DNA from 3 places in the Tardiphaga sp. 172_B4_N1_3 genome. Region 1 is predicted to be linked to each of the others. Evidence: predicted binding sites of a transcription regulator. Region 1 holds the regulator's gene; each other region holds the start of a gene.
What was found. The regulator PhoB, encoded in region 1, activates phosphate uptake and scavenging genes when phosphate is short. The targets are predictions, from matches to a motif close to TGTCATNNANCTGTCAT.
Positions count from the first base shown of each region.

Region 2: the regulator PhoB is predicted to act here: its motif matches at 1,802-1,818, upstream of AB7783_RS10105 (DUF47 domain-containing protein).
Region 3: the regulator PhoB is predicted to act here: its motif matches at 1,409-1,425, upstream of ppk2 (polyphosphate kinase 2).

Region 1 covers NZ_CP197238.1:5,311,372-5,314,644, reverse strand. Annotated here, with positions in the region: gene AB7783_RS25155 (aspartate aminotransferase family protein) at 1-248, opposite strand, end outside; gene AB7783_RS25150 (GcrA family cell cycle regulator) at 695-1,204, shown strand; gene phoB (phosphate regulon transcriptional regulator PhoB) at 1,307-2,011, opposite strand; gene phoU (phosphate signaling complex protein PhoU) at 2,104-2,817, opposite strand; gene pstB (phosphate ABC transporter ATP-binding protein PstB) at 2,846-3,273, opposite strand, start outside.
Region 2 covers NZ_CP197238.1:2,170,060-2,173,332, forward strand. Annotated here, with positions in the region: gene sugE (quaternary ammonium compound efflux SMR transporter SugE) at 1-117, shown strand, start outside; gene AB7783_RS10100 (inorganic phosphate transporter) at 124-1,140, opposite strand; gene AB7783_RS10105 (DUF47 domain-containing protein) at 1,155-1,799, opposite strand; gene AB7783_RS10110 (class I SAM-dependent methyltransferase) at 2,076-2,750, opposite strand; gene AB7783_RS10115 (branched-chain amino acid ABC transporter permease) at 2,758-3,273, opposite strand, start outside.
Region 3 covers NZ_CP197238.1:3,273,986-3,277,258, forward strand. Annotated here, with positions in the region: gene AB7783_RS15490 (methyl-accepting chemotaxis protein) at 1-872, shown strand, start outside; gene ppk2 (polyphosphate kinase 2) at 1,474-2,400, shown strand; gene AB7783_RS15500 ((2Fe-2S)-binding protein) at 2,697-3,158, shown strand; gene AB7783_RS15505 (molybdopterin cofactor-binding domain-containing protein) at 3,168-3,273, shown strand, end outside.

The DNA of each region.
Region 1 (3,273 bases):
TCCGGGCTCTTGAACAGGTTCGACATGTGCCAGAGCTTGGTGGCCTGCTCCTGCAATGCGGCGACCATATGTGGGTGCGCATGGCCCAGCGCGTTCACGGCAACGCCGCTGGTGAAGTCGAGATAGCGCTCGCCATCGGTTCCAATCAGCCACGCGCCTTCACCGCGCTCGAAAGCGACATCCGCACGCGCGAAAACAGGCAGCAAGTGAGCCTGAGAGAGGGGCGAAGACGTTGCGTTGCTGGTCATAACCGATCCGATCGAAAAGACTGCGGCCGCGTCGATGACAACTGTGCGAAATCGAACAACGGACCCTAGAAACGAAACGTGCCGCCCTTCTCGGGCGGCACGTGGGCATTATTCTATGTGTGCTGTGAAGACTGTCAACCGCGCACTGCGGCTTTCGAGTCACACGGAGTCGCAGAAAAAGCCGATTTTGCAGCTTTACTTGCAGAAGCATGTGGACGCGGCATGCCCGACTCTTGCGCGCGAGTCACGGCATATTGTAGCTTTTGCCTCGTCGGATACGACATCTCGTGCGGCGGTAGATCCTTTTGACACATCCAGTGCGGCGTAACAGCCGGACGCGAAATTCGCGCCCGGTGAGCGCTAAAGGATTCTGACCGCAGGGATTTTTGAAGTCTCAACTCGCAGCGCTGCCCGGTCAGGCCGGCGCTCACGAAGGGAAAACGGCGATGACGGTAATGACATGGACCGACGATCGCGTCGAACAGTTGAAGAAACTCTGGGAAGGCGGCCTTTCCGCCAGCCAGATCGCTGCGGAACTCGGTAACGTGACCCGCAACGCCGTGATCGGCAAGGTTCACCGCCTTGGCCTGTCCGGCCGTGCCAAGAGCCCCTCCTCGGCAGCTCCGCGGCAGCGCAAGGCGCGCCCGGTGCAGCAGATGGTACGCGTCGCCCGCCCGATGGCGCGCGGCAACACCGCGCTGGCCCATAATTACGAGATCGAGGCCGAGCCCGATCCGATCGCCTATGACAACATTGTGCCGATCAGCCAGCGCCTGTCGCTGGTCGAACTCAACGAAGCCACCTGCCATTGGCCGATCGGCGATCCGTCGAGCGCGGACTTCTATTTCTGCGGCGGCAAGGCCCTGGCCGGCGCCCCCTATTGCGCGCATCACTCGCGCATCGCTTATCAGCCGGCAAGCGACCGCCGCCGCGCAGTGCCAAAGCCGACGCGCTGAGCTGGAAAGCATCTAAACCAAATGAAAATGCCCGGTGATGAGCCGGGCATTTTTTGTTTGGGGCTTCTAACCTCGCCCCGCTTGCGGGGAGAAGGAAGATACCTACTCCGCCGCCTTGTCGAAGCGGTCATCCAGCGCGTAGCCGGCGCCGCGCACGGTGCGGATCGGATCGGGCTCACCGGCGGGGTTGAGCAGCTTGCGCAGGCGGCCAATATGCACGTCGACGGTGCGCTCGTCGATATAGATGTCGCGGCCCCAGACGCTGTCGAGCAACTGTTCGCGGCTGAACACGCGGCCCGGATGTTCCAGGAAGAACTCCAGCAGGCGATATTCGGTCGGACCGAGATCGATCGGACGGCTGGACCGCACCACGCGGCGCTTGTCACGGTCGAGTTCGATGTCGCCAAACGCCAGGACAGTAGCGAGACGCTCGGGAGCTGCACGACGGAGCAGGCCCTTCACGCGGGCCAGGAGCTCCGGCACGGAGAACGGCTTGACGATGTAGTCGTCGGCGCCGGTGGCGAGACCGCGAACGCGCTCGCTCTCTTCGCCGCGCGCCGTCAGCATGATGATCGGCAATGCCTTGGTTTCGGGCCGTGCGCGCAAGCGGCGGCACAGTTCGATGCCGGACAGGCCCGGCAGCATCCAGTCGAGCACCACGAGATCCGGCACCCGCTCCTTCAAGCGGGTGTCGGCATCGTCGCCGCGAGCGACGGTTTCAACATCATAGCCTTCGGCGTCGAGGTTGTAGCGAAGCAGCGTCGTTAGTGCCTCTTCATCTTCCACAACCAGAATGCGTGCATTCACAGCCATCTTGATCAATACCCTCAGTGACGTCCGACAAGTCTTTAAATCATGATCCTTGCGGAAGACTGGCTTCCACTTTTCCGGATCATGCTTCAGACCGTCGGCGTATTCGCGAATGTGGTCATGTCGCCCTTCGGGCGCTTGTCGAGGATCTGCTGGCCCTCGATCATGTAGAACACGGTTTCCGCAATATTGGTGGCATGGTCGCCGATCCGCTCGATATTCTTGGCGCAGAACATCAGGTGGATACAGAACGAAATGTTACGCGGGTCTTCCATCATATAGGTCAGGAGTTCGCGGAACAGCGAGGTGCAGATCGCGTCGATTTCCTCATCGCCCTTCCACACCGTCATCGCGGCGGGCAGATCATGTGCGGCATAGGCGTCGAGCACGGCCTTGACCTGGGTGGTCACGAGGTCGGTCATGTGCTCGAGGCCGCGGATCAGCTTCAGCGGATGGAAGTCGCTGTCGAGTGCATTGACGCGCTTGCCGATATTCTTGGAGAGATCGCCGATGCGTTCCAGATCGGTGGCGACGCGCAGCGCGCCGACGATCTCGCGCAAATCGACAGCCATCGGCTGGCGCTTGGCGATGGTCAGCACGGCGCGCTCTTCGATCGTGCGCTGCAACTGGTCGATCTCGGAGTCGGTGGCGACGACGCGGGCGCCAAGTGCGACATCCCGGCGGATCAGCGCGTCGACGGATTCGACGATCTGCCGTTCCGCGAGGCCACCCATCTCGGCGACGAGACGGGTCAGCTCCTGCAGATCGTCATCGAAAGCCTTGGTGGTGTGTTCAAAAGCCATCTCAAATTCCTCCCGCGAATATGTCGCGTCAGCCGAAGCGGCCGGTGATGTAATCCTGGGTGCGGCGATCGGTCGGCGACGTGAAGATCTTGTTGGTCTGATCGAACTCGATCAACTCGCCGAGATACATGAAGGCCGTGCTGTCGGAGACGCGGGCAGCCTGCTGCATGTTATGGGTCACGATCGCGATCGTGTACTGATCCTTCAACTCGTCGATCAGCTCCTCGATCTTCGCGGTCGAGATCGGATCCAGCGCCGAGCACGGCTCGTCGAACAGGATCACTTCCGGCCGCACCGCGATGGTGCGCGCGATGCACAGGCGCTGCTGCTGACCGCCCGACAGGCTGAGACCCGACGCGTTGAGCTTGTCCTTGACTTCGTTCCAGAGTGCACCGCCGCGCAGCGCCCTCTCGACGCGGATGTCCATCTCCGACTTGGAGATCTTTTCGTAGAGGC
Region 2 (3,273 bases), 3.1 Mb from region 1:
GCGGTCGGCACCGCGGCGCTGGGCATGTACCTGTTCGGCGACCCGGCAACGGTGGCGCGGATCACCTGTATCGGGCTGATCGTGGCGGGCATTGCCGGGCTGAAGCTGGTGTCGTGACCTGCGTCAGATAAAGCTCAGATGCAGCAGCTTCACGATCCACCAGGTCGCGGCGGCGACGATCGCCGCGGCCGGGATCGTGATCACCCAGGCATAGACGATCGAACTCGCCACGTTCCAGCGCACCGCTGACACACGACGTGCCGCGCCGACACCGACGATCGCGCCGGTGATGGTGTGCGTGGTCGAGACGGGAACGCCGAGGAACGTCGCCGCAAATAGCGTCGCGGCGCCGCCGGTCTCGGCGCAGAAGCCCTGCATCGGCGTGAGTTTAGTGATGCGCAGGCCCATGGTGCGGACGATGCGCCAGCCGCCCATCAGCGTGCCCAGCGCCATCGCCGCCTGACATGACAGCACGACCCAGAACGGCACGGAAAACTCCGTGCCGAGATGGCCCTGCGAGTAGAGCAGCACTGCGATGATGCCCATGGTCTTCTGCGCATCATTGCCGCCATGGCCGAGCGAATACAGCGAAGCCGAGACGAATTGCAGGATGCGGAAGGCGCGGTCCACGGCGAAGGGCGTCGAGCGCACCGAGGCCCATGACACTATAGCCACCAGCACCAGCGCCAGCAGGAAGCCCACCAGCGGCGACAGCACGATGGCCAGCAGCGCCTTGGACAGTCCGGTCCACAAGGCCGCAGAGAGACCTGCCTTGGCGACGCCCGCCCCAAGCAAACCACCGATCAGCGCATGCGACGAGCTCGAGGGAATGCCGAGGCCCCAGGTGATCACGTTCCAGACGATGGCGCCCATCAGTGCTGCGAAGATCACCGCGGGATCGATGACGCTCGGCTCGATGATCCCGGTGCCGATGGTGTTGGCGACATGCAGACCGAATACCAGGAAGGCGATGAAGTTGAAGAACGCCGCCCACAGCACCGCATATTGCGGCCGCAGCACGCGCGTCGAGACGATCGTCGCGATCGAATTGGCAGCGTCATGCAGGCCGTTGAGAAAGTCGAACAACAGTGCGATGGCGATGAGGCCGATCAGCACCGGAAAGGCGAGCGTGGCGTCCACCTGATGGCCCTGCCTTATACTTGTTCGATGACGATGCTGTTGATCTCGTTCGCGACGTCGTCGAAGCGGTCGGCCACCTTTTCAAGGTGCTTGTAGATCTCGGCGCCGACCACGAAATCCATGGTGTTGGCGTCACGATGCTTGAGAAAGAGCTCCTTGAGCCCGATGTCGTGCAGATCGTCGACGCGGCCTTCGAGCTTGCCGACTTCCTCGGTGATCGCCGTGAGCAGGCCGACATTATCGCCGATGGCGCTCATCAGCGGCACGGCGCGACCGACAAGGTTGGCACACTCCACCAGCAGCGTGCCGATTTCGCGCATCGGCGGCTCGAACTGGCGTACCTCGAACAGCATCACCGCTTTCGCCGTCTGCTGCATCTGGTCGATGGAATCATCCATCGCCGTGATGAGGTTCTTGATGTCGACGCGATCGAACGGCGTGATGAAAGTACGGCGAACGGCGGTCAGCACCTCGCGGGTGATGGCGTCGGCGTCGTTCTCGAACTGGTTGACGCGCTGGCAGTAGACCGGCGTCTCGTCGCCGCCTTCCAGCATCCCCGCAAGCGCCTTGGAGCCCTCGACCACGGTCACTGAATGGCGGGCGAACAGGTCGAAAAACCTTTCCTCCCGGGGCAGAAAGGACCGGAACCAACGCAGCATCATCTCATCCAACTGTCAGGAAAACGCAGCGACTGGACCGCCAGATGGCGGACATGGTCCCGCGGGGCCACCGCCGGCGGCCCTGTGTCACACGGATGTCATAAAGCATTTCCGGCCAAGACGGGCAATCGCGCACCTTTTAGGCCCGATCATCCACCGCTTTATGACAGCCTGCTTTTCCTGAGGCAGTGCCTGGATTTAGAGCGACCGCTTGAAGTAATGCGCGATTTCGCCATTCACGCTGCGGCGGAAAGTCGACCGCAGCCCCCTCCACAGCTACGCCCTGTAGGCGACCCAGCCCCGGAACGTGAACCCGGCATAGAAAAGGGCGATGTCGGTGAAGCCCGCGTCCCGCAGCAGGGCTTCGTCCTGCTCCGGCGACAGCAGCGGCAAGCGTTCGCCGATCGCCGAGATCGCATTCTCCGCATTGGCGGCCGGTACGCCGGATGCCGCCGCAAAAGCTGCGTAACGGGACAGCCATCTGGCCTTTTCTCCGTCGTGCTGGGGAAAGCTGTGGTGGGCGACGACGAAGGGAGCACCCGGCTTGAGCCGCCGGTGCACCTCGGCCAGCGTGCGTCGACGCTCCTCCTCCGGGATGAAATGCAGGGTCAGGATGCAGGTCGCCGCATCGAACGGCCCCTCGGGCGCGCCGTCGATATAGCCTTCATGGAGATCGACGCGCGATGCAAGCGGACCGAGCATGCGCTTGGCCAGTCCCAGCATCTCGGCCGATGGATCGACGCCGCAAAAACGCCATCCAGGCCGCGTCGCCGCGAATGCTTTCAGCTCCAGTCCGCCGCCCGCGCCAAGCACGAGCACATGGGCGTCGTCCGGCGCTCGTTCCGCAAGGAGAATACCCGCCATCTGCTGCAGCCCAAGGAAGCCCGGCACTTGCCGCACCGGGCCTTCTGCATAGCGTGCCACCGCCTCCGGATCGGAGAAGTAGGACAACGGCGAACTACAGCGACCGCTTGAAGTAATGCGCGATTTCGCCAATGACACCGCGGCGGAAAGTCAGCACGCAGACCACAAAGATCACGCCCTGGATCACCGTCACCCACTGGCCGAAGCCGGCGAGGTATTGCTGCATGGCGATGATCACGAAGGCGCCGACCACGGGACCGAACAGCGTACCGAGGCCGCCGACCAGCGTGATCAGCACGATTTCACCGGACATGCTCCAGTGCACGTCAGTGAGCGAGGCGTTCTGCGCCACAAACACCTTCAGCGCGCCGGCGAAGCCCGCCAGCGTGCCGGACAGGATATAGGCCAGCAGCTTGTATTGATCGGTCTTGTAGCCCAGCGACACCGCGCGCGGCTCGTTCTCGCGAATGGCCTTCAACACTTCGCCGAACGGCGAGTTGATGGCGCGGTAGATGATCAGGAAGCCCAGCGTGAAGCCGGCCAGGATCACGTAATACAGCGTGATCGGCTTCGAGAGATTGAACAGGCCGAACAGGATGCCCTGCGGAAT
Region 3 (3,273 bases), 2.0 Mb from region 1:
CGATGTTTGCCTCACGGCTGAAGTCGCGTTGCGCGGTGCTGCTCAAACAGAGCGAGCGCGAAGACGAGCGACGGCGCGAAAAGCTGCCATGTCACCTCAATGTCGCTTTTCAGGCGCGCGGCGGCCAGATCAGCGCGCCGGTCTATGAAATCTCGATGGACGGCATTCTCATCGGCGGACCGGACGCGAACCGGCTTCCGTTGCACGACATCGTTGCTGCTGAACTCAGCGAGGTCGGCCCCTGCCGCCTGCGCATTGCCGAACATTCCCCCGCCGGCGCACAGGCACTGTTCGTCGCGCCCGACGGGGCTCTCATCAGCCGGATCGAAGACCGGCTTTGGGCGATCCATGACGAGAACACCGAATTCGTCACCCGCGCCATCGATGCCGGCGCCGTGCTCAACAAGATCTTTGCCGACGGTATTGCATCCGGCGCTATCAGCATCGACGACATGTTCGACGACAACTACGTCGAGATCCCCGGCTCCAATCCGGTACAGTACCGGACAAAGATTCTCGGCTGGGCCGACCGCGCACTCCCCGAATTCCAGGATGCATTTCTCGCCAAGGACAGCCGCATGGCGTTCTGCGCCATGATCGACCGCAACGGCTATCTACCGGTGCATAACAGCATCTATTCCAAGCCGCAGCGCCCGGGTGATGTCCCCTGGAACACGGCCAACTGCCGCAATCGCCGCATCTTCAACGATCCGGCTGGATTGGCCGCCGGTCGCAATACACGTTCCTACCTGATCCAAAGTTATGCCCGCGACATGGGCAACGGTCAGACCGTGATGATGCGCGAGATCGACGTGCCTGTGCGCATACAGGGACGCCATTGGGGCGGCTTCCGCACGGCGTACAAGTTATGATGAGTTTGCACACGGCGCTGCGCTGCCACCTGAGACCTGGCGCAGCGCCGCCTATTCCGTCTGAGAGTGGGCTAGCAGCCGAAACTGCCAAGGCGTCCTAGCCGCCGCTCGTTCGGCCTTCCGCATTGTCATCTCCGCCGTATGAACCGCCGCCATATCCATATGGCGCGCTGTATCCATATGAACCGGGGCCGGCACCAAATCCGCGATAGACCGTTACGGGGGCGCTTCCCTCATACCGCGCGTGAGAGGACATGATCCGTCGATGCTTGCTGGCAGCGCTATGCCCGTCCTTGGCCTGCGCGGTCCAGCTCGCAGTGCCGGCGATCATTAAAGCGGCGCCCAACAGAATGAATTTATTCATCACATTTTCCTTGGTCAACGAGCCCCGCGACCTCAGATGCGCACGCTTGGCTCTCAAGGTAGCGCCAATCACGCGTAGTTGAATTTCGGCTTGCGGTACCCCGTCTTGCATGGACAGCGGCGGCGAGACCCATTGGGGCCATTTGTCCATTCGCCCCGGGCCTGGGGGGCCGTGTCACACCGCTGACATTTGCATCGGTCCATAACCGTGAACCCATTCGATACAAGCGGAGCTGCCATGACCGAACATTCCCTCGACGACGCGCAAGCAATCCACGACCGCATTCGTGCGGAGATGCTGGACGGCTTCGACGAAGAACTCGAGCTCGAGATCGATGACGATCGTCTCGACGCCCTGACCAACGAAATGTCCGACCACAGCCCGGCGGAGACCATCGAGCGACGCCTCTATTTCAAGGAACTGTTCCGCCTGCAGGGCGAATTGGTGAAGTTGCAGAGCTGGGTGCAGCAGAACAAGCTCAAGGTCGTGGTGATCTTCGAGGGTCGCGATTCCGCTGGCAAGGGTGGCGTCATCAAGCGGATCACCCAGCGGCTCAATCCACGCGTCTGCCGCGTTGCCGCACTCCCCGCGCCGAATGAGCGCGAACGCACCCAATGGTACTTCCAGCGTTACGTCTCGCACCTCCCCGCCGGCGGCGAGATCGTGCTGTTCGATCGTAGCTGGTACAACCGCGCCGGCGTCGAGCGCGTGATGGGTTTCTGCACCGAAGATGACGTGGAGGAATTCTTCCGCTCGGTGCCGGAATTCGAACGCATGCTGGTGCGCTCGGGCATCATCCTGGTCAAATACTGGTTCTCGATCACCGATGAAGCGCAGCACCTGCGCTTCTCGATGCGCATCGCCGATCCGCTCAAACAGTGGAAGCTCAGCCCGATGGATGTCGAGGCGCGCACCCGCTGGGAGCAATACACCAAGGCAAAGGAAGCGATGCTCGAGCATACGCATATTCCGGAAGCCCCGTGGCATGTGGTGCAGGCCGTCGACAAGAAGAAGGCCCGCCTGAACTGCATCGCGCATCTGCTCGAACAGCTTCCCTATCAGGAGGTCGAGCATCCGCCTGTGGTCCTGCCTGCACGCATGCGCAATCCGGACTATCACCGCACGCCGGTGCCAGCCGAAATGTATGTGCCGGAGCGGTACTAGCCCCACAGTCGGCAGATCACGTGCCGTTTTTCGGGCAGGCCGAGCCTAACGCAACCGCAATATTCTTTTGAATAAAAGTCATCCGACGCCCACGAAGAGGGCGTCGGATGACGTCGCGCAGATTTTACCGCGATTTATCCGACAGACGCGCTCGCGCGACATACAAACCAATGTATAGTCCTGCTGCATCTTATTGCTGCTTTTGAAATGATGACCGTACGCCTATAGTACCGTCGTTGGTCGATGACGAACCATTCGCCATTGCATCATCGAGTCGAGCAAACGGGGGTCTCACTGTGGCAAATCTCAATATCAACGGCGAGCAGAAAACCTTCGACGCACCAGAGGACATGCCTCTGCTCTGGGTGCTGCGCGATATTCTCGGCATGACCGGCACGAAATTCGGCTGCGGCGTTGCGCTATGCGGAGCATGCACCGTGCATATCGACGGCAAGGCCGTGCGCTCCTGTCTGCTGCCGGTCAGTGCGGCGAGCGGACGCGCCATCACCACAATCGAAGGTGTCGGCACCACACCGGTCGGCGCCAAGGTGCAGAAAGCCTGGCTCGATCTCGAAGTCATTCAATGCGGCTACTGCCAATCTGGACAGATCATGTCAGCGGCGGCGCTCCTCGCTTCTACGCCGACCCCCGACGATTCTGACATCGATGCCGCCATGGCCGGAAATATCTGTCGCTGCGGCACCTATGTCCGGGTGCGTGAAGCCATCAAGCATGCTGCCTCCGAACGGCAAACCTAAGAGTCGGCCATGAAACTTGCAGACAACATGCTTGTTGCGGCCAGTCCTGCAAACAAGCCTTCTGGCCTGTCACGGCGCAATCTGCTCGCTGGCGCCTTTGCCGGCGGCTTTATGT